2 regions of the Janthinobacterium sp. BHSEK genome follow, and region 1 is predicted to be linked to the other one. Evidence: predicted binding sites of a transcription regulator. Region 1 holds the regulator's gene; the other holds the start of a gene.
What was found. The regulator HrcA, encoded in region 1, represses chaperone genes, less so after heat shock. The targets are predictions, from matches to a motif close to TTAGCACTCNNNNNNNNNGAGTGCTAA.

Region 1 (18,585 bases):
TTCGGCTGCAGGGTCAATGGCACTTGCAAAAAGGCCGACCAGCGCGCCAGCTCGGCCAGGCGGTACGCCTGGCGCTGCGGTGCGCGCTTGGCCAGCGGCAGGCCGCCCGAGACGCTGAAGACCTTGCCCAGGTCAAAGGGACGCACGTCGATCTGCGCACCCGTCTTCGCGGCGATGGCCATCAGGCGCGCATGCCCCAGGTAGGTCCATGGCGAGTGAGGCGCAAAAAAATACTGCACGACTTTGCTCTGGCTTGCACTCATCTCGACTCCCTTAGAAAGGCTTGACCACGACCAGCACGACGACGGCCAGCAGCATCACCACCGGCACTTCATTAAACCAGCGGAACCAGGTGTGGCTACGCTTGTTGAGACCTTTTTCAAACTTGCGCAGGATGGAACCGCAGGCGTGGTGATAGCCGAGCAAGAGCACCACGAACGTCAGCTTGGCATGCATCCAGCCCGGCATCTTCATGCGGCCTTCGCCCCCGCCGTACAGCATCCACATCAACGCGAGCCCCAGCACCATGGCCGGCAGCGCCAGCAGGGACATGAAGCGGTACAGCTTGCGCGCCATCAGCAACAGGCGCTCGGTCGCCACCGTTTCCGTCTCCATCGCCAGGTTCACGAAGATGCGCGGCAAGTAAAACAGGCCGGCGAACCAAGACATGACGAAGATGATGTGGAAGGCTTTGGTCCAGAGAAAGAGCATGGGGTTCCCAGTGTCGGAGGTGGAGAAAAATGAGAGCACGGGCCGCCTTGTGGGCAGCCCGCGAAAGAGGCTACTTACGGACTTCGCCGTGGCCAAAGACCACGTATTTGAGCGAGGTCAGGCCTTCCAGTCCCACCGGACCGCGCGCGTGCAGCTTGTCGTTCGAGATGCCGATCTCGGCGCCCAGGCCATATTCGAAGCCGTCGGCGAAACGCGTCGAGGCGTTCACCATCACCGAGGCGGAATCGACTTCGCGCAGGAAGCGCAGCGCATCGCTGTAGTCTTCCGTGATGATGGATTCCGTGTGCTTCGATGAATACCGGTTGATGTGGTCCATCGCTTCGTCGATGCCGTCGACCACCTTCACCGACAGGATGGCGGCCAGGTATTCGGTGGACCAGTCTTCCTCGGTGGCCACTACCAGGTGCGGATAAGCGGCGGCGGCCAGGATCGCATGGCTTTCCGGATCGGCGCGCAGTTCCACCTGTTTGGTCAGATACAGTTCGGCCAGCTGCGGCAGCACGGTGGCGGCGATGGCGCGCGACACGAGCAAGGTTTCCATGGTGTTGCAGGTGCCGTAGCGGTGGCACTTCGCGTTGAAGCCGATATCGATCGCCTTCCTGATATCGGCCTTGGCGTCGATGTAGACGTGGCAGATGCCGTCGAGGTGCTTGATCATCGGCACGGTGGCCTCTTCCATCAGGCGCGCGATCAGACCCTTGCCGCCGCGCGGCACGATGACGTCCACGTACTGCGGCATGGTGATCAGGGAGCCGACGGCGGCGCGGTCGGTGGTGTCGATCACTTGCACGGCATCGGCAGGCAGGCCTGCTCCCAGCAAGCCCTCGGCCACTAGCTTGGCCAGCGCGCGGTTGCAGTGAATCGCTTCCGAGCCGCCGCGCAAGATCGTCGCGTTGCCGCTCTTGATGCACAGGCCGGCCGCGTCCACCGTCACGTTCGGACGCGCTTCATAGATGATGCCGATGACGCCCAGCGGCACGCGCATCTGCCCCACCTGGATGCCCGTCGGGCGGAATTTCATGTTCGAGATTTCGCCGATCGGGTCGGCCAGCGATACGATTTGCGTCAAGCCCTCGACCATGGTGGCGATGGCGGCGTCGGACAGGGTCAGGCGGTCGAGCATGGCCGGCGCCAGGCCGGCGGCGGCTGCCGCATCGAGGTCGCGCTGGTTGGCCGCGCGCAGCAGGTCGGCATCGCGCACGATGGCGGCGGCGATCAGGCTCAAGGCGCGGTTGCGCGTGGCGCTGTCGGCACGCGCCATGGCGCGCGAAGCGGCACGCGCGCGCGTGCCCACGTCCTGCATATATTCTGTGATGTCCATGCTCGTATCCATATAGTAAAAAACTAGCCTCGGGCGATCTTCAGTCCCAGCTGCAGCATGGCGTCCCAGGCATCGCCCGCGTAGCCCTTGGCGCGCAAGCCCTTGATCATCTTGTCCACCTGCGCCGCCTGCTGCAGCGCCGCTTCCAGCACAGGCAGCGAAATGCGCCGCAGGGCCGGTTCCATCATCCGCTCGCGCGGACCCCAGATGCGGTATTCCTTCAGCAGCGCGCCCAACGGACGCCCTTGCGCCATGCCGGCCTTCAATTTTAACAGCGTGCGGATTTCTTCGGAGACGGCCCACAAGACCAGCGGCAGCGCCTCGCCCTCGCCTTTCAAGCCTTCGAGCATGCGCACCAGGCGCGCCGGATCGCCGGCCAGCATGGCTTCGGACAGCTTGAAGACATCGTAGCGGGCCACGTTCAGCACCGCGTCCTGCACTTGTTCGTACGTCAGCTTGCCCGCAGCATGCAGCAAGCCCAATTTCTGGATTTCCTGGTGCGCCGCCAGCAAATTGCCCTCCACCCGTTCGGCGATGAAGTCGATGCTGGCACGCTCGGCGCTTTGCCCCTGCGCGGCCAGGCGCTGGGATATCCACGCCGGCAACTGTGCCCGTTCCACATTCGGAATGTCGATATACACGGCCGCCTGCTGCAGGCTGGCGACCCAGGCCGCCTTTTGCGTGGCCCAGTCCAGCTTGGGCAAGGTGATCAGGGTCAGGTTGTCGGGACTGAGGTTTTTCGCGTAGCTTTGCAGCGCCGCGCCGCCATCCTTGCCCGGCTTGCCCGTGGGGATGCGCAGTTCGATCAGTTTTTTATCGCCGAACAGCGACAGCTCCTGGTTCGCCGCCAGCAGTTCACCCCACTTGAAGCTGCGCTCCACCGTCAGCACGTCGCGCTCGGAGTACCCCTGCGCGCGCGCCGCGCGGCGGATCTTGTCGGCCGCTTCCAGCGCCAGCAGGTGTTCGTCGCTGGTGATCACATACAGCTGCGCCAGCGGCTTGGCCACATGCCCATCGAGCGCGTCTATCCGCAATTGCATGGCGTCCCCGTTACTGCTGCGGGGCGACCGGCGTCACGGGCGCCACCGGCGCCACCGACATGGCCGGCAGCACCGGCTTGATGGCGGCCAGGCGGCGCATGATCTGCTGCACCATGTCGTTGCGCATGTCGCGGTACAGCGCCGCTTCCTCGGTTTCCTTGGCCAGCACCTGCGACTCGTCGAAGGTGATCGGACGCACCAGGCTGATGGTCGTCGGCGCCAGCAACTGGTTGCCGGCCTTGTCCAGCACGCGGAAATTGATCGAGTAACCGAGCTGGTACTCTTGCACGCGGCCATTTTTGTTCAGCGACAAAATGGTCTTGGTACGATTCCTCTCCGGGTCGGTGAGCACCTCAAGGACGGCGTCGGCGCCATCCTTGGTATTGACCACCTCCGTGCTGCCAATGGCGCGGATATAGCGCTTCAGGCCGATCGCCAGCGGCGACGTGTCGGGCAAGCCGATGTACATCGTCGCGAACGGCAGCATGAAGCTGCCGTTCGAACCGCGCAAATGAAAGCCGCAGGCCGACAGCAGGACGGTCAGGCCCAGCGCCAGCACGGCGCGGCGGCCCAACAGCGATACTTGAGAGGAGGTCGTCATGATTACACCACGATGCTGATTAACTTGCCTGGCACGACGATGATCTTTTTCGGCGTGGTCTCGACGTACTTCCGCACACTTTCGCACGCCAGCGCGGCCGCCTCGATGCTGGCCTTGTCCGCATCCTTGGCCACCGTGATCGAGCCGCGCAGCTTGCCGTTCACCTGGATCATCATCTCGATCTCGGACTGCTCCAGTGCCTGCGGGTCGACCTGCGGCCATGCCACGTTCAGCAGGTCGCCGTGTACGCCCGCATAGCCCAGCTCTTCCCACAAGACGTGGGTGATGTGCGGCGCGACGGGATTGAGCAGGCGCAGGAAGATGGAGAAGCCTTCGGCGATCAGCGCCTTCGACTGCGCGCTATCGTCCAGCTTGGCCGATTCCAGGGTGTTGAGCATCTTCATGCAGGCCGACACCACGGTGTTGTACTGGATGCGCTTCAAGTCGTAATCGGCTTGCTGCAGCAGCTTGTGCAATTCGCGGCGCAGGTTTTTCTGCGCGTCGCCCGTGGCCGGTGCGGCGCCGCCAGCCAGTGCGGCCTGGATCGTCGCCGACTGGGCATAGCCGAAGTTCCACACGCGGCGCAGGAAGCGGTTCGCGCCTTCGACGCCGCTGCCCGACCATTCCAGCGTCTGTTCCGGCGGCGAAGCGAACATGGTGAACAGACGGGCCGTGTCGGCGCCGTACTGCTCGATCTGCGCTTGCGGGTCGATGCCGTTGTTCTTCGACTTCGACATCTTTTCCGTGCCGCCGATTTCCACCGGCTGGCCGTCGGCCACCAGGACGGCGCTTTGCGGGCGGCCCTTGTCGTCGAGCGACAGGCGCACGTCGTCCGGGTTGAACCAGGTGGTCTTGCCCGCGGCGTCCTTGCGGAAATACGTTTCGTTGAGCACCATGCCCTGCGTCAGCAGGTTGACGAAAGGCTCGTCGAACTTGACCAGGCCGAAGTCGCGCATGATCTTGGTCCAGAAGCGCGCGTACAGCAAGTGCATGACGGCGTGTTCGATGCCGCCGATGTACTGGTCCATCGGCATCCAGTAATCGTTGCGCGCGTCGACCATGGCGTCGTTCGAGCCTGGCGAGGTATAGCGCATGTAGTACCACGACGAATCGACGAAGGTATCCATGGTGTCCGTCTCGCGGCGCGCCGGCTTGCCGCACTGCGGGCAGTCGCACTGCAGGAAAGCTTCATATTTGTTCAGCGGGTTGCCCGTGCCGTCCGGCACGCAGTCTTCCGGCAACACCACCGGCAGGTCTTTTTCCGGCACCGGCACCACGCCGCAATCGGCGCAATGGATCATCGGGATCGGCGTGCCCCAGTAGCGCTGGCGCGAAATGCCCCAGTCGCGCAGGCGGAACGTGGTTTTCTTTTCGCCCAGGCCCAGTTCCGCCAGGTCGGCGGCCACCGCGTCGACGGCGGAAGCGAAATGCAGGCCGTCGTATTTGCCGGAAGCGACGCACACGCCATCCTTGCTGCCATACGATTCCTGCCAGGCGTCCGTCGAAAATTCCTGGCCCTTGACTTCGATCACTTGCTTGATCGGCAGATTGTATTTCTTGGCAAAGCCGAAATCGCGTTCGTCGTGCGCCGGCACGCCCATCACGGCGCCGTCGCCGTAGGTGATCAGCACGTAGTTGCCGACCCAGACTTCCACCTGCGCGCCCGTCAGCGGATGGGTGACGAACAGGCCGGTCGGCATGCCCTTCTTCTCCATCGTCGCCATGTCCGCTTCGATCACGGAGCCCAGCTTGCATTCGGCGTTGAAGGCGGCCAGCGCAGGATTGCTTTGCGCGGCGTGGATGGCCAGCGGGTGCTCGGCGGCCACGGCGCAGAAGGTCACGCCCATGACGGTGTCCGGGCGGGTAGTAAAGACGTACAGCTTGCCGTCCCCGATCAGGGCGCCGTTCGCGTCCTTGATCTCATGCGGGAAGGCGAAGCGCACGCCCGTCGACTTGCCGATCCAATTGGTCTGCATGGTGCGCACGCGCTCGGGCCAGCCCGGCAGCTTGTCGTCCACATAGGCCAGCAGCTCTTCCGCGTAATCGGTGATGCGCGCGTAGTACATGGGGATTTCGCGCTTTTCGATCAGCGCGCCGGAACGCCAGCCCTTGCCGTCGACCACTTGTTCGTTGGCCAGCACGGTCTGGTCGATCGGGTCCCAGTTCACGGTACCGGTCTTCTTGTAGATGATGCCTTTTTCCAGCATCTTGAGGAACATCCACTGGTTCCATTTGTAGTATTCAGGCTTGCAGGCGGTCATTTCGCGCGACCAGTCGATCGCCAGGCCCATCGATTCCATCTGCTGTTTCATGTGGGCGATGTTCGAATACGTCCATTGCGCGGGCGGCACGTTGTTGGCCATGGCCGCGTTTTCCGCCGGCATGCCGAACGCATCCCAGCCCATCGGCATGAGCACGTTGTAGCCGTTCATGCGCAGGTAGCGGTACATCACGTCGTTGATCGTATAGTTGCGCACGTGACCCATGTGCAGCTTGCCCGAAGGGTAAGGCAGCATCGAGCAGGCAAAATACTTGCCTTTTGGGAAACGCGGGTCGTGTTCGACGGCTTTATAGGCGTCGATCGCCTTCCAGTGCGATTGGGCGGCTTGTTCGACGTCGGCGGGACTATATTTATCTTGCATGATGTGCGGCCAATAGTGGATATGAACCGAGCATTATACTGGTTGTCGCCGCCCGATAGCGCGGCGCGCTGGCGGCCCGGGCCGGCAAATTTTGGCAAGCGCACAATTATGCTGTGTAATATATGGGCAATCTTGTTCTTTGCATCAAAGCCGGCCATGATCGTCTACCAGGAATATCCGCCCCTCCCCGCCCTGCGGCCCTGGCTGGACTGCGTCTGGACCTGCCGCGTGCAGACGGGCGCCACGCCCCTGACGCACCAGGTCTTGCCCGACAATTGCATCGATATTTTGTGCCAGGACCAGCAGGACGCCAGCTTTGCCGTCGGCATGATGACGACGCCGATTGCCGTCGTCAGCCAGGGCCTCGTGCAGACGGTGGCGGCCCGCTTCAAGCCGGGCGCGGCGGCACGCTTCTTCCAGCTGCCCTTGTGCGAACTCAATGATGGACGTGCCGATCTGCGGCAGCTGTGGGGCCGCGAGCTGGCGGCGCGCCTGGGCGACGCCCTGTGGAGCGAACCCTTGTCCAACGCGCAAAGAATTGCCATTTTGCAAGATTATCTGCTGCTGCGCCTGCGCGCCGCGCCGCCACGGCGCCAGGCCGGCGTGGCCGACCATGCCATCGCGGCCATCGAGCGCGCATGCGGCCAGGTGCGCGTGGACGGCCTGGCGCAGCAGCTGGGGGTGTCGCGCCAGCACCTGGCGCTGCAATTTCGTCAGCACGTGGGCATCAGCCCGAAGCTGTTTGCCCGCATCTGCCGTTTCCGGGCCGCCAGCGCTGGCTTGAAAAGCCTGCCGCAGCAGCCGGATTGGGTGCAAGTGGCCTTGCAATACGGCTATTTCGACCAGTCGCACCTGATCCACGACTTCCAGGAATTCACCCGCCGCTCGCCCGAAGCGTGGCTGACGGGCCGACGCGCGTGAGCACCTTCCATTTTTCCAATCGCGCGGCGCGCGCCGGTGGCATGATGGCGTTATTCTTCATTCACCAGGAGCAGAACATGATCAAGGGTTTACGCACCGTCACCTATCCCGTCCCCGACCTGGAGCAGGCCAAGGCCTGGTACAGCCAGGTGTTCGGCACGGCACCGTATTTCGACCAGCCGTTCTATGTCGGCTTTGCCATCGGCGGCTTCGAGCTGGGCCTGCTGCCGGACGGCCAGCCCGGCACGCAGGGCAGCGTGACGTACTGGGGCGTGGACGGCATCGAGCAGGAGGTCGAGCGCATCGTGGCACTGGGCGGCACCCTGCATCACCCGATCACGGACGTGGGCGACGGCATCCGCACGGTGGAATTGCTCGACCCGTTCGGCAATCAGATCGGCCTGATCGACAATCCTCACTTCGATACGGCCAAGGTCGTCTAGGCCGCCTCGCCTTGCAGCCATAGCCGGAACTGCTGCAAGGCCAGCTTTTCATGCGCCGCCTCGGGCGTGATCAGGTAATACGCGCGCTGGCCGCGCAGTGGGCGCTCGCATGCGATGCGTAGCTCGCCGCGCGCCAGTTCCGCCTCCACCAGCATACGGGGCAGCAAGACCACGCCCTGCCCCTGCACGGCCGCCATGGCCAGCATGGAAAACAGCTCATAGCGCGCGCCGTAGCGCGCCCCTTCTCCATCGACCTGCATGGCGTCAAACCACTGGCGCCAGGCACCCGGGCGCGTACTTTGTTGCAACAAAGTCAGGTCCAGCAAATCCTGCGGCTGCCAGGCGCTGCGCGCCGCCAGCAGGCGGGGGCTGGCGACGGGCACGATTTCTTCATGCATCAGCAAGGTGGCGCGCGTGCCGGGCCAGCGCGCCAGCTGCTCGGGCGTGCCCGCGTACAGCGCGCCGTCGTATTCCGTATCGGCAAACATGAACGGTTTCGTGTAGGCATCGATATGCACGACGATGTCCGGGTGCATGCCCGCCAGTGATGACAGCCGCGGCATCAGCCAGCGCGTGGCAAACGTGGGTACCGAGGCCAGCTGCAAGGTCCCGCCACCGCCCTGGCGCGCCATGGTGTCGAGCGTGTCGCGCTCCAGTCCATCGAGGCGGGCCGCGATCTGCCGCGCATACGCGGCGCCGGTGCTGGTCAGCAGCACGCCATGGCGCGTGCGCTGGAACAGTTGCACGCCAAGAAAGCTTTCCAACGATGAAATCTGGCGCGACACGGCGCTTTGCGTCAGCGACAGTTCGCGCGCCGCGTGCGTGTAGCTCTGGTGGCGCGCGGCCGCCTCGAAACAATTTAGCGCCTGCAGCATGGGAATTTTGCGTGACATGGGGGTATCCGGCCGGTGAAATTCCTCTAGTATGCCGCAAGATATGCGTAGCACGCATGTCTGGGTGCGAAAAAATCGTTTGCGCAAGGCTAGGCAAGAACCTACCATGAGCCATATTCAATCTTGCGCCGATCACCGGCGCTCACCTGCGAGGCCTGTGATGAGCAAAACCGTATTCGACTGGAATTCCCCCCTGCTGCTGGAAGAACAACTGACGGGCGACGAACGCGCCGTGCTGGAAGCGGCGCGCGATTATTGCCAGGGCAGCCTGGTGCCCAGGGTCCTCGAATCGTTCCGCCATGGCCGCACGGATGCGGCCATCTTCCGCGAAATGGGAGAATTGGGCTTGCTGGGCACGACCATTCCGGAAGAATACGGCGGCGCCGGCCTGAACTACGTTTGCTACGGCCTGGCCGCGCGCGAAGTCGAGCGCGTCGATTCGGGCTACCGCTCGATGATGAGCGTGCAATCGTCGCTGGTGATGGTGCCGATCAATGCCTTCGGCAACGAAGAAACCAAACAGAAATACCTGCCGAAACTGGCGACGGGCGAATTCATCGGCTGCTTCGGCCTGACGGAACCGAACCACGGCTCCGACCCTGGCAGCATGGTCACGCGCGCGCGCAAGGTACCGGGCGGCTACAGTATCTCCGGCGCCAAGATGTGGATCACCAACAGCCCCATCGCCGACGTGTTCGTCGTCTGGGCCAAGGACGACGAGGGCGCGATCCGCGGTTTCGTGCTGGAAAAAGGCTGGAAAGGCCTGTCGGCGCCCGAGATCCACGGCAAGGTCGGTTTGCGCACCAGCATCACCGGTGAAATCGTCATGGATGAAGTGTTTTGCCCGGAAGAAAACGCCTTCCCCGACGTGCGCGGCTTGAAAGGCCCGTTCACTTGCCTGAACAGCGCGCGCTACGGCATCGCCTGGGGCGCGCTGGGCGCGGCCGAAGACTGCTACCTGAAGGCGCGCCAGTACACGATGGACCGCCAGCAATTCGGCCGCCCCTTGGCCGCCAACCAGCTGGTGCAAAAGAAACTCGCCGACATGCTGACGGAAATCACCATGGGCTTGCAAGGCTGCTTGCGCCTGGGCCGCATGAAGGACGAGGGCTCGCCGGCCGTGGAAATCACGTCTATCATGAAACGCAACAGCTGCGGCAAGGCGCTCGATATCGCCCGCGTGGCGCGCGACATGATGGGCGGCAACGGCATTTCCGACGAGTTCGGCGTCATCCGCCACCTGGTCAACCTGGAAGTGGTCAACACCTATGAAGGCACGCACGACGTGCACGCGCTGATCATCGGCCGCGCCATCACCGGCATCGCCGCCTTCAACTAATGGATGCCTTGGCTTCCACCCTCGCCTCCACCCTGCGGCCCGCGCCGTTGACCGGCTTGCGCGTGCTGGACCTGTCGCGCGTGCTGGCCGGCCCGTGGGCCGGGCAAATGCTGGCCGACCTCGGCGCCGACGTCGTCAAGGTCGAGCAGCCGGGCCGCGGCGACGACACGCGCTCCTGGGGGCCGCCGTATCTGAAGGACGAGGACGGCCGCGACACGGCCGAAGCGGCCTATTTCCAGTGCGCCAACCGCAACAAGCGCTCCTTGTGCATCGACCTGGCCGCCCCTGAAGGGCAAGCCCTGGTGCGCAAGTTGGCGCAAGAGGCAGACGTGCTGCTGGAAAATTTCAAGCTCGATGGCTTGAAGCAATATGGCCTGGACTCAGCCAGCTTGCTCGAACTCAATCCGCGCCTCGTGTATTGCTCGATTACCGGCTTCGGCCAGGACGGGCCGTACGCGGCGCGCGCCGGCTATGACTTCTTGATCCAGGGCATGGGCGGCTTGATGAGCATCACGGGCGTGCCCGATGGCCAGCCTGGCGCCGGGCCGCAAAAAGTGGGCGTGGCGCAGACGGACATCATGACGGGCCTGTACGCCACCATCGCCGTGCAGGCGGCGCTGGCCGAACGGGAGCGCTCGGGCCTGGGCCAGCATATCGACCTGGCCCTGCTGGACGTGCAAGTGGCGGCCCTGGGCAACCAGGCGGCGAACTACTTGTGCGGCGGCAAAGTGCCGCAGCGCATGGGCAATGCGCATCCGAACATTGTTCCGTATCAAGACTTTCCCACGGCCGATGGCGACATGATTCTGGCGATCGGCAACGATGGACAGTTTTCGCGTTTTTGCGCCGTCGCCGGCCACCCGGAATGGGCGCAGGATGACCGCTTCGCCACCAACCCGCAGCGCGTGGCGCACCGGGCCATCTTGATTCCCCTGATGCGCCAGACCACGGTCATGCGCACGACGGCCGAGTGGATCAGCGCCTTCGAGGCGCAAGCCGTGCCGTGCGGCCCCGTCAACCGCATCGACCAGGTCTTTGCCGACCCGCAAGTGGTGGCGCGGGGCTTGAAAGTGGAAATGCCGCACCCGACGGCGGGCACGGTGGCGCTGGTGGCCAATCCCGTGCGCCTGTCCGGCTCGCCGGTGCAATACCGCTTGCCGCCGCCCTTGCTGGGGCAGCATACGAACGAGGTGCTGCAGCAGTGGCTGGGGTTGGACGGTGAGGAGATTGACGGCTTGCGTGAGCGCAAGGTGGTGTAAATGTTGGTCGTCTGGACGTAGGTCGGATTAGCGCTTGCGCGTAATCCGACTTGCACAGCCAATAATGTTGTCGGATTACGGCCCGCAGGGCCTAATCCGACCTACGATTCTATTCACTTGAGTACCAGCTTCAACGCCGGCTTTTCACCATAATCGTCATAGCGTTCATTGATGCCGGCGATGCAAAACGTGATTTCTTCCAATAAATCAGGCACTTGCGCCTTCATCGCGTCAGCGTCCTGCACCACGATTTCCAGCACTTCGTTCGACTTCAAACGGAACTGCGTCATGTTTTCATCGTCGCGCAGGTAGCTGAGGCAATCGACCCAGGCATCCATGCTGTTGCCGTAGAACTCGGGGAAACCGAAGGCTTGCACGCATTGCGCGTGGAAGCTTGCTGCGTCGGTGATGTCTTTTCCATTCAGGATGGCAGTGGCCATGGTCTTCCTCAGTTCTTCAGCGACAGCACATCCTGCATGTCGAACAGGCCAGTCGGCTTGTCGGCCAGGAAACGCGCCGCGCGCAGGGCGCCGTGGGCGTAGGTGACGCGGCTGCTCGACTTGTGGCTGATCTCGATGCGTTCGCCGATACCGGCAAACAGCACCGTATGGTCGCCGACGATATCGCCGCCGCGGATGGTGGCAAAGCCGATGGTCGACGGGTCGCGTTCGCCCGTCACGCCTTCGCGGCCGTACACCGCGCACTCCTTCAGGTCGCGGCCCAGGGCGCCGGCCACCACTTCACCCATTTGCAGGGCCGTGCCCGACGGCGCATCGACCTTGAAGCGGTGATGCGCTTCGATGATTTCGATGTCGTAGCCTTCGGACAGGCTTTTCGCGGCCAGTTCCAGCAATTTCATGGTGACATTCACGCCCACGCTCATGTTCGGCGCGAACATGATGGCCGTCTTTTCGGCGGCGGCGGCAATGGCGGCCTTGCCCGCGTCATCGAAACCGGTGGTGCCGATGATCATCTTGACGCCGTGCTCGGCGCAATACGCCAGGTGCTGCAAGGTGCCTTCGGGACGGGTGAAGTCGATCAGGTAATCGGCATTGGCCAGGCCGGTGGCAAGGTCCGACTCGATCAGCACGCCGGCAGGCTTGCCAAGAAAGGCGGCGGCATCCTGGCCGACGGTCGGCGAGCCGACGCGGTCGAGGGCGCCGGTCAGCACGGCGTCGGGCGCGTTGCTGACCGCTTCGATCAGGATATGGCCCATACGGCCGCTGGCGCCAGCGATGGCGATTTTCAGTTCAGTCATTTTATTCTCTTACAGCAACTTATTTGGTGGGTTCGGCGGCAGGCGCAGGTGCCGGCTCGGCGGCAGGTGCCGGTGCAACTTCAGGCTTGCTCACAGGAATGGCAGGGGCGGCATCGGCCGGTACCGGCACGGCGCTTGGCGCCACGGGCGATGGCACGGCGGCGGCAGGCACGTCGGCCTTGGCGACCTTGGCGAATGGCGACGGACCGGCGATACGGTCGATATATTCTTTCTCCGTCGGCAAGTTGCCGCCTTCGAAACGCTCAACCTTGCCATCCTTGCCGAAGTACACGACCACGCGGCTGCTGGTGGTTTCGCCACTGCCCCGGGCCAGACGGAATGGATAATCCCAGCGGTCGGCATGGAAGATATCGGTCAGCAGCGAGGTGCCGAGGACGAAACGCACCTGGTCGCGCGTCATGCCCACTTTCAACTGGGCCAGCATCTCTTCGGAGACAAAGTTGCCTTGTTGAATGTCTGGACGGTACGGCGAGAAAAACCACATGAATTTTTGCAGCGGCGTAATGGTGGTCGTCTGCGCGCCCTGTTCGGGGACCAGTTCCTTGCCTTCTTTTTGAGCAGCTGCCGGCTTTTCGCCAAGGATGCCACGGCTGGCGCAGCCGGACATGGCCAGCGCGACACAGACCATGCCTGCCACGACTGGTGCTCGAAATGAAAGACGGTGCCAGAGAGATGGCAATACAGCCGGGGTTACGCGCATAAATGACCTCAATTGGATGAACAAAACGCCAGGAGTGACCGGCCCGCCAAAAAATGCATATTTTGGCACTCCCCGACAAAACGCTATATGATAAAGCACCTGACCCACATACGAGCAACAAACATGAGTAACAATCCTAGTGATCTCAAGGCAAGCGGCCTGAAAGCCACCCTGCCACGGCTGAAGATACTCGATATCTTCCAGAGTAGCCCGGTACGCCACCTGACCGCGGAAGATGTCTACAAGATTCTGCTGGCCGACAATATGGATGTCGGTTTGGCAACTGTCTACCGCGTCCTCACGCAATTCGAACAGGCAGGCTTGCTCAACCGCAACCATTTTGAAACCGGCAAGGCGATTTTCGAACTCAACGAAGGCTCCCACCACGACCACCTGGTGTGCCTCGACTGTGGCCGGGTCGAAGAATTCTTCGACGAAGAAATCGAAATCCGCCAGCAAAAAGTGGCCGAAGAGCGCGGCTTCAAGATCGCCGAACACGCCCTGGCCATCTACGGCAACTGCACCAAGACAGCCTGCCCGCACAAAACAGCCTGACCCACGCCGGCCGCTCCCGCAAGGGAAGGCCAGCCATCAATGCTGGCTGAGCGCGCTCGACAGCAGCTTGGCCGTGATGTCGACGATCGGAATGACGCGCTCGTAAGCCATGCGCGTCGGTCCGATCACTCCCAATGTTCCCACGATCTTGCCGTTGACTTCATACGGCGCCGTCACCACGCTCATCTCATCCATCGGCACCAGGTTCGATTCTCCGCCGATGAAAATCTGCACGCCCGTCGCCTTGCTCGACACGTCGAGCAACTGCATCAAGCCCGTCTTTTGCTCGAACATGTCGAACATCTGGCGCAGCGAATGCATATTCGATGACAGATCGCTCACGCTGAGCAAGTTGCGCTCGCCGGAAATGACCATGTCGTCGCTATGGTCGGCCATCGCTTCGCTGCCCGCTTCCACGGCCGCCTGCATCAGGCTGCCCATATCGTCGCGCAACTGGCGCAATTCACCCTGCAGGCGCACGCGCACGGCGTCGAAGGACAGGCCGCCGTAATTCTGGTTGATGTAATTGGCCGATTGCACCAATTGCGCCGGCGTATAGTCGGCTTCCGTCAGCAATAAACGGTTCTGCACATCCCCGCCGGGAGCGACGATGACGAGCAGGATGCGTTTTTCTGACAGGCGCAGGAATTCGATTTGCTGGAACACGGATTCGCGGCGCGGGCTGAGCACGACGCCGGCGAACTGCGACAGCGACGACAGCATCTGCGCCGCGTTGGCGATGGTTTTTTGCGGCTGCGGCGTCTGCAGGCGCATGCGCGATTCCACCAGGTGCTCGTCCAGGTGCCGGACGGTCAGCAGGGTGTCGACGAAGATGCGGTAGCCGCGCGGCGTGGGGATGCGTCCGGCCGAAGTATGGGGACTGGAGACATAACCGAGCTCTTCCAGGTCGGCCATGATGTTGCGGATCGTGGCCGGCGACAGGTCGAGGCCGGAAATTTTCGACAAGGCGCGCGAACCGACCGGCAGGCCGTCGGCGATATATCGCTCGACCAGGGCTTTCAGCAGTGTTTGGGCACGTGTATCGAGTTGCATGGTGTTTTAGGTAAGCAAATAATCTTTATTAAGCAAGCGGCAGCGAAAGCGGCCGAACCTGCATCAACAGCGCCTATTATGCACGTTCGCCCGGCCAGCGGCGATCAATCTTCCAGTTGCCCCTGCAGCCACAGCAGCAATTCATCAAAGTTGGCGCAGATGGCGTCGGGCTGCACGCCGGCGGCCAGGTGGGCGTCGCTGCCCTTGCGGTTCATCCACACGGCACGCATGCCCGCCCCTTGCGCCCCCGTCACGTCGAAATACAGATCGTCGCCCACATACACGGCTTCATGGGGCGCCACGCCCAGCGCGGCGCAAGCGGCCAGGAAGATGCTGGCGTCGGGCTTGGCCACGCCGAAATCGCTGGCGGCAATCGACACCTTGAAATGCTGCGCCAGTCCGATAATTTCAAGGTCCGCATTGCCATTCGAGATGGAGCCGAGCAGCAGGCGCTGGCGCATCCAGGCCAGGCCCGGCAAGACGTCGTCATACGGCTGGACCCGATGGCGCGCGGCCAGGAACTGCGCGATGGCGCCGTCGACCAGGGCGGCATCCTCGCCAGCGGCCTCGAAGGCGGTCAGCAGGCCCGCGCGGCGCAACTCGATCAGATTGCCATGGAAATGCGGTTGTTCCTTGAGCATGGCCAGGCGGTGCTGGCGCAACAGCTCGATGGAAAACTGCTGCGCCACCTTGGGCGCATGCGTGGCCAGCCAGTCGTGCAGCAGGGTTTCGGCGGCGGCAATCACGGGCGCGATGGGCCACAAGGTATCGTCGAGGTCGAACAGGATGGCCTTGGGCGGCACGGCAGGTTTTACAGGAGCAAGGGACATGGGACTCACGGTGGATGCCGCGCCACAGTGCGCAGCCTGCATCTATTGTCGCATTGATCGACGCCGCCAGCATGGCGGCGCCCCCATGAAATGGGGCCGGGCCAGCGCTTCCCGGCGAAAAATTGTTACAGGGTGATACAAGGCAAGATCATCCGGCTTGCCAGATAGACTAAAATAGGCGCCATTCCAATGCGGCGCCAGCGTCCGCGTTGCGCTACCCAACCTAATTCGTTTTGGAGAATGTATGAAAAATTTGTACCTGCGCTCGATGCTGGCGGCGGCTTGCGCCGTCACATTGGCGGCCTGCGGCGGCAGCGGCGGCAACCTGTATCTGAGCGGCCAAGTCTCCAATCTGGCAAAAGATGGCCTGATTCTGCTGAATGATGGCGAACGCCTGCCTGTCGCCTCAGGCCAGACCTCCTTTGTTTTCACCAAGCTGGTCAGCACCGATGACCGCTACGACATCACCATTGCGCAACAGCCAAAGGGCGCCGTCTGCACTATTACCAATGGCGTCGGCAAGGCATCGAGCTATACCGTGACCACGGCCTTCGTGAGCTGCGTGACCAACTCCTACCCGCTGAGCGGCACCATCACGGGCCTGACCGCCGACGGCTTGACCCTGGCCATCGGCAATACCACCACCAGCCCGCTGAAAGGCAGCACCAGCTATACATTCCCGAATGTCAATGACGGCATCGCCTACAATATTTCCATCGCGACGTATCCAACGGGCCAGACGTGCAGTTTCGTGGGTTCTGCCAGCGCCAACGGCCGCGACGTCGTCGGCACCATGGGTTCAGCCGCCACGACCGGCGCCACACTGAACTGCACGGCGCTGTAAGCCACGCGATTCGTCACCACTATATTGGATTGGAGAAATACATGAAGTTATCCTGCCTGCGCCCTGTCGCCGCGCTGCTGTTGACCCTGGGACTGGCTGCTTGCGGCGGCAAGGCCTCGTATGATGTCAGCGGCACCATCAGCAACTTGAACACCAACGGCCTGGTCCTGGCCAACGCCGGCGTCAACCTCCCGATTACAGCGGGCCAGACTTCGTTCACCTTTGCCAAGCGCATCGACTATGGCACCGACTACAACATCACCGTGCAGACCCAGCCAGCCCACATGACTTGCACCGTCAGTGGCGGGACCGGTTCGGCCGGTCACTACCTGAGCATCCAGGCGGCCGTCATGTGCACGCAAAATAGCTACACGGTAGGCGGCACGGTGACTGGCCTGACAGCCGACGGCCTGATCCTGATCAACGGCAATGCGCAAACCTCGGTGGCCAAGGACAGCACGACCTTCACCCTGGCGTCGCGTGTTCCCGATGGCGACACGTATGGCATCAGCATATTTGCCCAGCCGACCGGCTTGAAATGCAGCGTGGCGCCGAACACCGGCGTTGGCGTCATGGGCGAAGCGAACGTGACGACCGTGCAGATCGCCTGCAATCCGGCCTGATGCGGTGACGCTGGCAGCCGCGACGCGGCTGCCAGGAAGAGATATCATGGAAATCTATAGTTGATATTCGAAAGATAAATTGGAATTATATGTGGCGATGCAGCATAATGCATCTGTCTCCTCCAACTCTTCCAAGAATTGGATTTAGCCCGCTTTCACCAGCGGGCTTTTTTTTGTCCAAAATTTCTCAGGCCGGTTGATTCAAGCCCGGCTGCAGCATCTGCACGATGCTGGAGAAATCCTGCTGCGCATAACCGGCTTGCGCATGCATCTGGTACAGCTGGCGCACCAGCCCGCCCAAGGGCGTGGGCGCGTTCGCCGACAGGGCCGACTGCTGCGCCAGGCCCAGGTCCTTCAGCATCAGCGCCGTGCCGAAGCCGCCCGTGTAATTGCGCGAGGCGGGCGTGCCGTCCATGACGCCGGGCCACGGGTTGTACACTTCCAGGGTCCAGTTGCGGCCCGAACTCTTGGCCATGATCTCGGACAACACTTTCGGATCAAGGCCATGCGCCACGCCCAGGTTCAGCGCCTCGGCTGTCCCCGCCATCAAGATACCCAGCAGCATGTTGTTGCAAATCTTCGCTACCTGGCCCGCGCCCGCCTCGCCCGCATGGAAAATGTTCTTGCCCATCTTTTCCAGCAAGGGCCGCGCCTGCTGCAAGGCCACTTCGCTGCCGCCGACGATGAAGGTCAGGGTGCCGGCCGCCGCGCCCGCCGTGCCGCCCGAGACGGGCGCATCGATCATGGCAAAGCCGCGCTCGCTGGCCGCCTGCGCCACCTGCCGCGCCACGTCGGCCGCGATGGTGCTGCAATCGATGAACAGGGCGCCCGGCTTGGCCGAATCGAGCACGCCGCCGGCGCCCAGATACAGCTCCTGCACGTGCTTGTTGGCCGGCAGCATGGTGATAACGGCGTCGGCCGTCTGCACGGCCGCACTGGCGGACGCGGCCGCCGTGGCGCCCGCCTCGACCAGCGACGCCACCGCCGCCGGCGCCAGGTCGAACACGGACACGTGGAAGCCGGCGGCCACCAGGTTGCGGGCCATCGGCGCGCCCATGTTGCCCAGGCCGATAAATGCGATATGTTGCATGGTAAATATCTCCTGTAGCGCCTAAAAAAGCCCATGGCGTTGTTGCCTTGCCTCGTCGTACTAGTCGTACTGCCTTCGGCAAGGCGCCTAGCCCTGAGCATTTTTATGCACTACTTAAATGTTTAAATGTGTAGGTCGGCAAGTGGATGCGTGCTCCACGGCGCCGCAAAATACTCGTCCAGATACGCTGCGCTGACCTCGGCCAGGCTGGCCGGTTGCCACTGCGGCGCGTTGTCCTTGTCGATCAGCAAGGCGCGCACGCCTTCGCTGAAGTCTGCGTGGGCGCAGCATTGCACGGCAACGATCAGTTCCAGCTGGAACACTTGCGCCAGACTCATGTGCCGCGTGCGTACACGCATGTCCCACACCAAGGCGGCCGAAGTGGGCGCGCCCTTGTCCAGCGAGTGGGCCGCCTTTTGC
Region 2 (4,295 bases), on a different contig from region 1:
CGATCGAAGCGGCGTTTTGCAGCGCCGAACGGGTCACTTTGGCTGGGTCCAGAACGCCCATTTCCACCATGTCGCCATACGTGCCGTTGGCAGCGTTGTAGCCGTAGTTGCCCGTGCCAGCCAGTACGGCTGCCACGACGACCGAAGCTTCTTCGCCGGCGTTTTGCACGATCATGCGCAGTGGCTCTTCCATCGCGCGCAGGACGATCTTGATACCAGCGTCCTGGTCAGCATTGTCGCCCTTGACCGTGATGTTGGCGCGTGCGCGCAGCAGGGCTACGCCGCCGCCTGGCACGATGCCTTCTTCCACGGCAGCGCGCGTTGCGTGCAGTGCATCTTCAACGCGGGCTTTCTTCTCTTTCATTTCGACTTCGGTGGCTGCGCCAACCTTGATCACGGCAACGCCGCCAGCCAGTTTGGCGACGCGCTCTTGCAGTTTTTCACGGTCGTAGTCCGAGCTCGCTTCTTCGATCTGTACACGCACTTGTTTCACGCGTGCTTCGATCGAGGCAGCTTCGCCGGCGCCATCGATGACGATGGTGTTTTCCTTGCCCACTTCGATGCGTTTCGCCTGGCCCAGTTCGGCCAGGGTCACTTTTTCCAGGGTCAGGCCGACTTCTTCAGCGATCACCTGGCCGCCCGTCAGGACAGCGATGTCTTCCAGCATGGCTTTGCGGCGGTCGCCGAAGCCAGGTGCTTTCACTGCGCAGGTTTTCAGGATGCCGCGGATGTTGTTCACCACCAGGGTAGCCAGCGCTTCGCCTTCGATGTCTTCCGCGATGATCAGCAGTGGACGGCCAGCCTTGGCGACTTGTTCCAGTACCGGCAGCAGGTCACGGATGTTCGAGATTTTCTTGTCGCACAGCAGGACGAATGGGCTGTCCAGGACGGCAACTTGCTTCTCTGGGTTGTTGATGAAGTATGGCGACAGGTAGCCGCGGTCGAACTGCATGCCTTCAACGATGTCCAGCTCGTCGTTCAGCGACTTGCCGTCTTCAACCGTGATCACGCCTTCTTTGCCGACTTTTTCCATCGCTTCAGCGATACGCTCGCCGATCGATGCATCCGAGTTGGCCGAGATCGAACCGACTTGGGCGATTTCCTTGGTCGTGGTGCAAGGACGGGCGATTTTCGCCAGTTCTTCGACGGTCGCTGCAACAGCCTTGTCGATACCGCGCTTCAGGTCCATCGGGTTCATGCCGGCGGCAACGAACTTCATGCCTTCGCGCACGATGGCTTGGGCCAGCACGGTCGCGGTGGTGGTGCCGTCGCCGGCGTTGTCGCTGGTGCGGGAAGCAACTTCCTTGACCATTTGCGCGCCCATGTTCATGAGCTTGTCTTTGAGTTCAACTTCTTTCGCTACCGACACACCATCCTTGGTGACGGTAGGGGCGCCGAACGAGCGCTCCAGCACGACGTTGCGGCCTTTCGGGCCCAAGGTGACTTTGACTGCGTTGGCGAGGATGTTGACGCCTTCGACCATCTTGGCGCGCGCTGCGTCGCCGAATACTACTTCTTTAGCTGCCATGTTCAATTCTCCTGAGTTTCGGGATGTATCTGTCTACAACGTGGAAACAATTACTTGACGACGATCGCCATGATGTCTTCTTCGCGCATGACCAGCAGCTCATCGCCGTCAACTTTGACGGTTTGGCCGGCGTACTTGCCGAACAGGACGCGGTCGCCTACCTTGACATCCAGAGGACGGACTTTGCCGTCGTCGAGAATCTTGCCATTGCCTACGGCAAGGACTTCGCCTTGATCCGGTTTTTCAGCAGCTGCATCAGGAATGATGAGGCCGGACGCAGTCTTGGTTTCCTGGTCGAGGCGTTTGACGATGACGCGATCGTTCAATGGGCGCAGATTCATACAAAACTCCTTAAAGTTCAATGGATAGGTGTTGCTAAATGAATACATGCCTGGCACAGCGCCAGGCGTGCTTTCAGTGACCGCCGTTGAAAGCAGCCCGCAACGGTCAAGCAAACCCCATGGCATCGAGTGCGTGCCGGCGCTGGGCAGTGGCGGCATCGCGGCGTCGCCCGCCGCGTAGCGTTCCCTGCTGTTGCCCGGCATGCACCATCATGTCCTGAGGATTGCTACGAAAGAGTTTGTTAGCACTCTCTACTAACGAGTGCTAATTATAGGGACGGTAGGGGGCTTATTCAAGGGCTTATTCTCCGGGAAGATAAGCTTGGACGTTCTGCGCAGCCTGCATCTACGCAGGGTTTGCGCAAACGCAAGCCTCGTTCCCGGGCGTCAGCAACAGGCGCGACTCTAGCATGCCCGTCAGGCGAAGGGCGTTCCTGTACGCACGGGAAACAGAGTTTTGCTATGGACTTTGATAAGATGATTGCAATTGCATATCAATATTCCCCCTGTACCAGAAAGCACACCATGCCATCGACTCTTTCCCGTCCCGCCCTGCGCCTGCTCGGTGCCGCCCTCGTCGGCCTCGCCTGCCTGGGCAATGCCGCCGCGCAAACACCCACCATGCTCGACGAGATCACCGTGGCCACCTTGACGCCGCTGGAAAAGGAAATGCTGCTCAACGAGCTGTTCAATGACCTCAACAAGGACGACGACGACCAGCAAGCCCATGTGTGGGACAACGGCGGCGACAGCGGTGTGCGGGTGAAGGTCACGTATAACTTCAGCAACTCCGGCATGACGGAACACAGCCTGAAGGCGCACATCTGCCGCGACCTGAAATTCGTCGTCACGGCGGGCGACAAGTCGCAGGACCTGAGCCGCCGCACCTGTTCGCAGAACAGCGGCCGTTGGGATGTGCAGGGCAAGGATCCGGCGCCCGTCGTGTATCCGTCCTTCCTGTCCGACGTGACCATCGCCAAGCTGAATGCCAAGGAAAAACAAGCCTTGCTGACGGCCGCCGTGCGCACCTTGAAAGATGAAGAGGATGGCAAGACGCGCCAGTGGAGCAACAAAGGCTTGGGCAATGCGGCGCCGCTGGCAGTGCGCTTGACGCCCTCGCGGACGGACGCCAAACCTGGCAGCTACCACCGTACTTGCCGCGACTTGACGATGGTGCTTGACGGCAAGGGCGGACAACAGACGCTGGTGCGCCGCTCTTGCGAAAACCGCTATGGCGGTCTCGATATCGAACCCGATTACGTCGACGAGTAAAACGCTGCCATCGCGGCGCCGGCGGATGCGTGCAGATGGCGAAAAGCACCGGAAAAAGCGTGTATTTCACGGCAACTGACCTGCATTGATGTAAATATGTGTGACAGCGGCGTGATTCGATTGACGCCCATGGAGCGTCCGCCCTATAGTGGCGGGATGATTTCCGAATTCAACGAATTATCCGACAAAATAGGCCTGCTGGCCGAAATGACCCATGCGCTGCGCCGTGAAAACGCGCAATTGCGCAAGGACAATGCCGCGCTGGCCGCCGAGAACGCCCTGTATGTGCAACGCATGCGCGAGGCGCAGGAGCGGGTGGAAGCGTTGCTGGAAAAAATTCCCGAACTGGTGCAAGCCGGCCTGGAGCAAGCCGCTTCGGAAGCGGGCGCCTATATTGCCGAGAACGAGAAGGAAGCGTAATGCCGCGTGTCGATGTCAATATCATGGGCCAGTCCTACAGCATGGTGTGCCGCGACGGCGAAGAGCGCGCGCTGCGCGAAGCGGCGATCTATCTCGATAGCAAAATGAAAGCCATCCGCGACGCGGGCAAGGTCAAGGGCAACGACCGCATCGCCGTGCTGGCCGCCCTGGGCGTGGCCGCGGAATTCCTTTCCGTGAAATCGCCGCAAGGTCCGCTGTCGGAACTGACGATCCTGGAAGTGAAGCAAAAGATCTCGGCCATGCACACGGTACTGGACAGCGCACTGACGCCCCAGGAAAACCTTTTTTAAACACCGAACCAAACCTACTGCGCGTCGCGACTTGCGGCCTGCGATGTTCGCTGCCTCGGCGGCCCCGTGCAAGCACAGCTGCGCTTCTTGGCCACAATTCATCGCCGCTCGCTACGGTTTTGTTCAGTGTTATTAAATGAATTTTAAGCGGACACGCTACGATTTGTCTTTGCGATGCGCGATCAAAGGAGTAAACTTGGGTCTACCCTGCGGTGTTCGCGATTGCCATATATTCCTTGAACCATTTATGCGCATCGGTTGCGAATTTTGTTTGATGGGAGTGAGCGTCGCTCGTTCGACGAACCCGAAATTGAACTAACGTGACCACCTTGAACCGTTTGGTTCGGGATGCCGGCATAGCGGCACAGGCGGGGCCCAATTTGCATCACCACCGAAAACGGTTGCCGCATCCTGCGCAACCGT

Region 2: a site for HrcA is predicted at 2,112-2,138, ahead of groES (co-chaperone GroES). Genes of this name have one in related genera too.

What each region holds. Positions count from the first base shown of each region.
Region 1 is NZ_JBWBYV010000029.1:126,353-144,937, reverse strand. It holds gene AC0V2Y_RS11515 (DsbA family protein) at 1-263, opposite strand, end outside; gene AC0V2Y_RS11510 (CopD family protein) at 274-711, opposite strand; gene AC0V2Y_RS11505 (glutamate-5-semialdehyde dehydrogenase) at 782-2,065, opposite strand; gene holA (DNA polymerase III subunit delta) at 2,077-3,093, opposite strand; gene AC0V2Y_RS11495 (LPS-assembly lipoprotein LptE) at 3,104-3,694, opposite strand; gene leuS (leucine--tRNA ligase) at 3,697-6,336, opposite strand; gene AC0V2Y_RS11485 (DUF6597 domain-containing transcriptional factor) at 6,469-7,257, shown strand; gene AC0V2Y_RS11480 (VOC family protein) at 7,335-7,700, shown strand; gene AC0V2Y_RS11475 (LysR substrate-binding domain-containing protein) at 7,697-8,593, opposite strand; gene AC0V2Y_RS11470 (acyl-CoA dehydrogenase) at 8,754-9,932, shown strand; gene AC0V2Y_RS11465 (CaiB/BaiF CoA transferase family protein) at 9,941-11,191, shown strand; gene AC0V2Y_RS11460 (barstar family protein) at 11,305-11,631, opposite strand; gene dapB (4-hydroxy-tetrahydrodipicolinate reductase) at 11,640-12,449, opposite strand; gene AC0V2Y_RS11450 (outer membrane protein assembly factor BamE) at 12,469-13,098, opposite strand; gene fur (ferric iron uptake transcriptional regulator) at 13,294-13,725, shown strand; gene hrcA (heat-inducible transcriptional repressor HrcA) at 13,762-14,778, opposite strand; gene AC0V2Y_RS11435 (HAD family hydrolase) at 14,883-15,608, opposite strand; gene AC0V2Y_RS11430 (hypothetical protein) at 15,853-16,452, shown strand; gene AC0V2Y_RS11425 (hypothetical protein) at 16,494-17,075, shown strand; gene mmsB (3-hydroxyisobutyrate dehydrogenase) at 17,263-18,165, opposite strand; gene AC0V2Y_RS11415 (enoyl-CoA hydratase/isomerase family protein) at 18,288-18,585, opposite strand, start outside.
Region 2 is NZ_JBWBYV010000044.1:78,839-83,133, reverse strand. It holds gene groL (chaperonin GroEL) at 1-1,528, opposite strand, end outside; gene groES (co-chaperone GroES) at 1,579-1,869, opposite strand; gene AC0V2Y_RS16100 (hypothetical protein) at 2,395-3,141, shown strand; gene AC0V2Y_RS16095 (hypothetical protein) at 3,298-3,561, shown strand; gene AC0V2Y_RS16090 (cell division protein ZapA) at 3,561-3,872, shown strand; RNA gene ssrS (6S RNA) at 4,074-4,251, shown strand.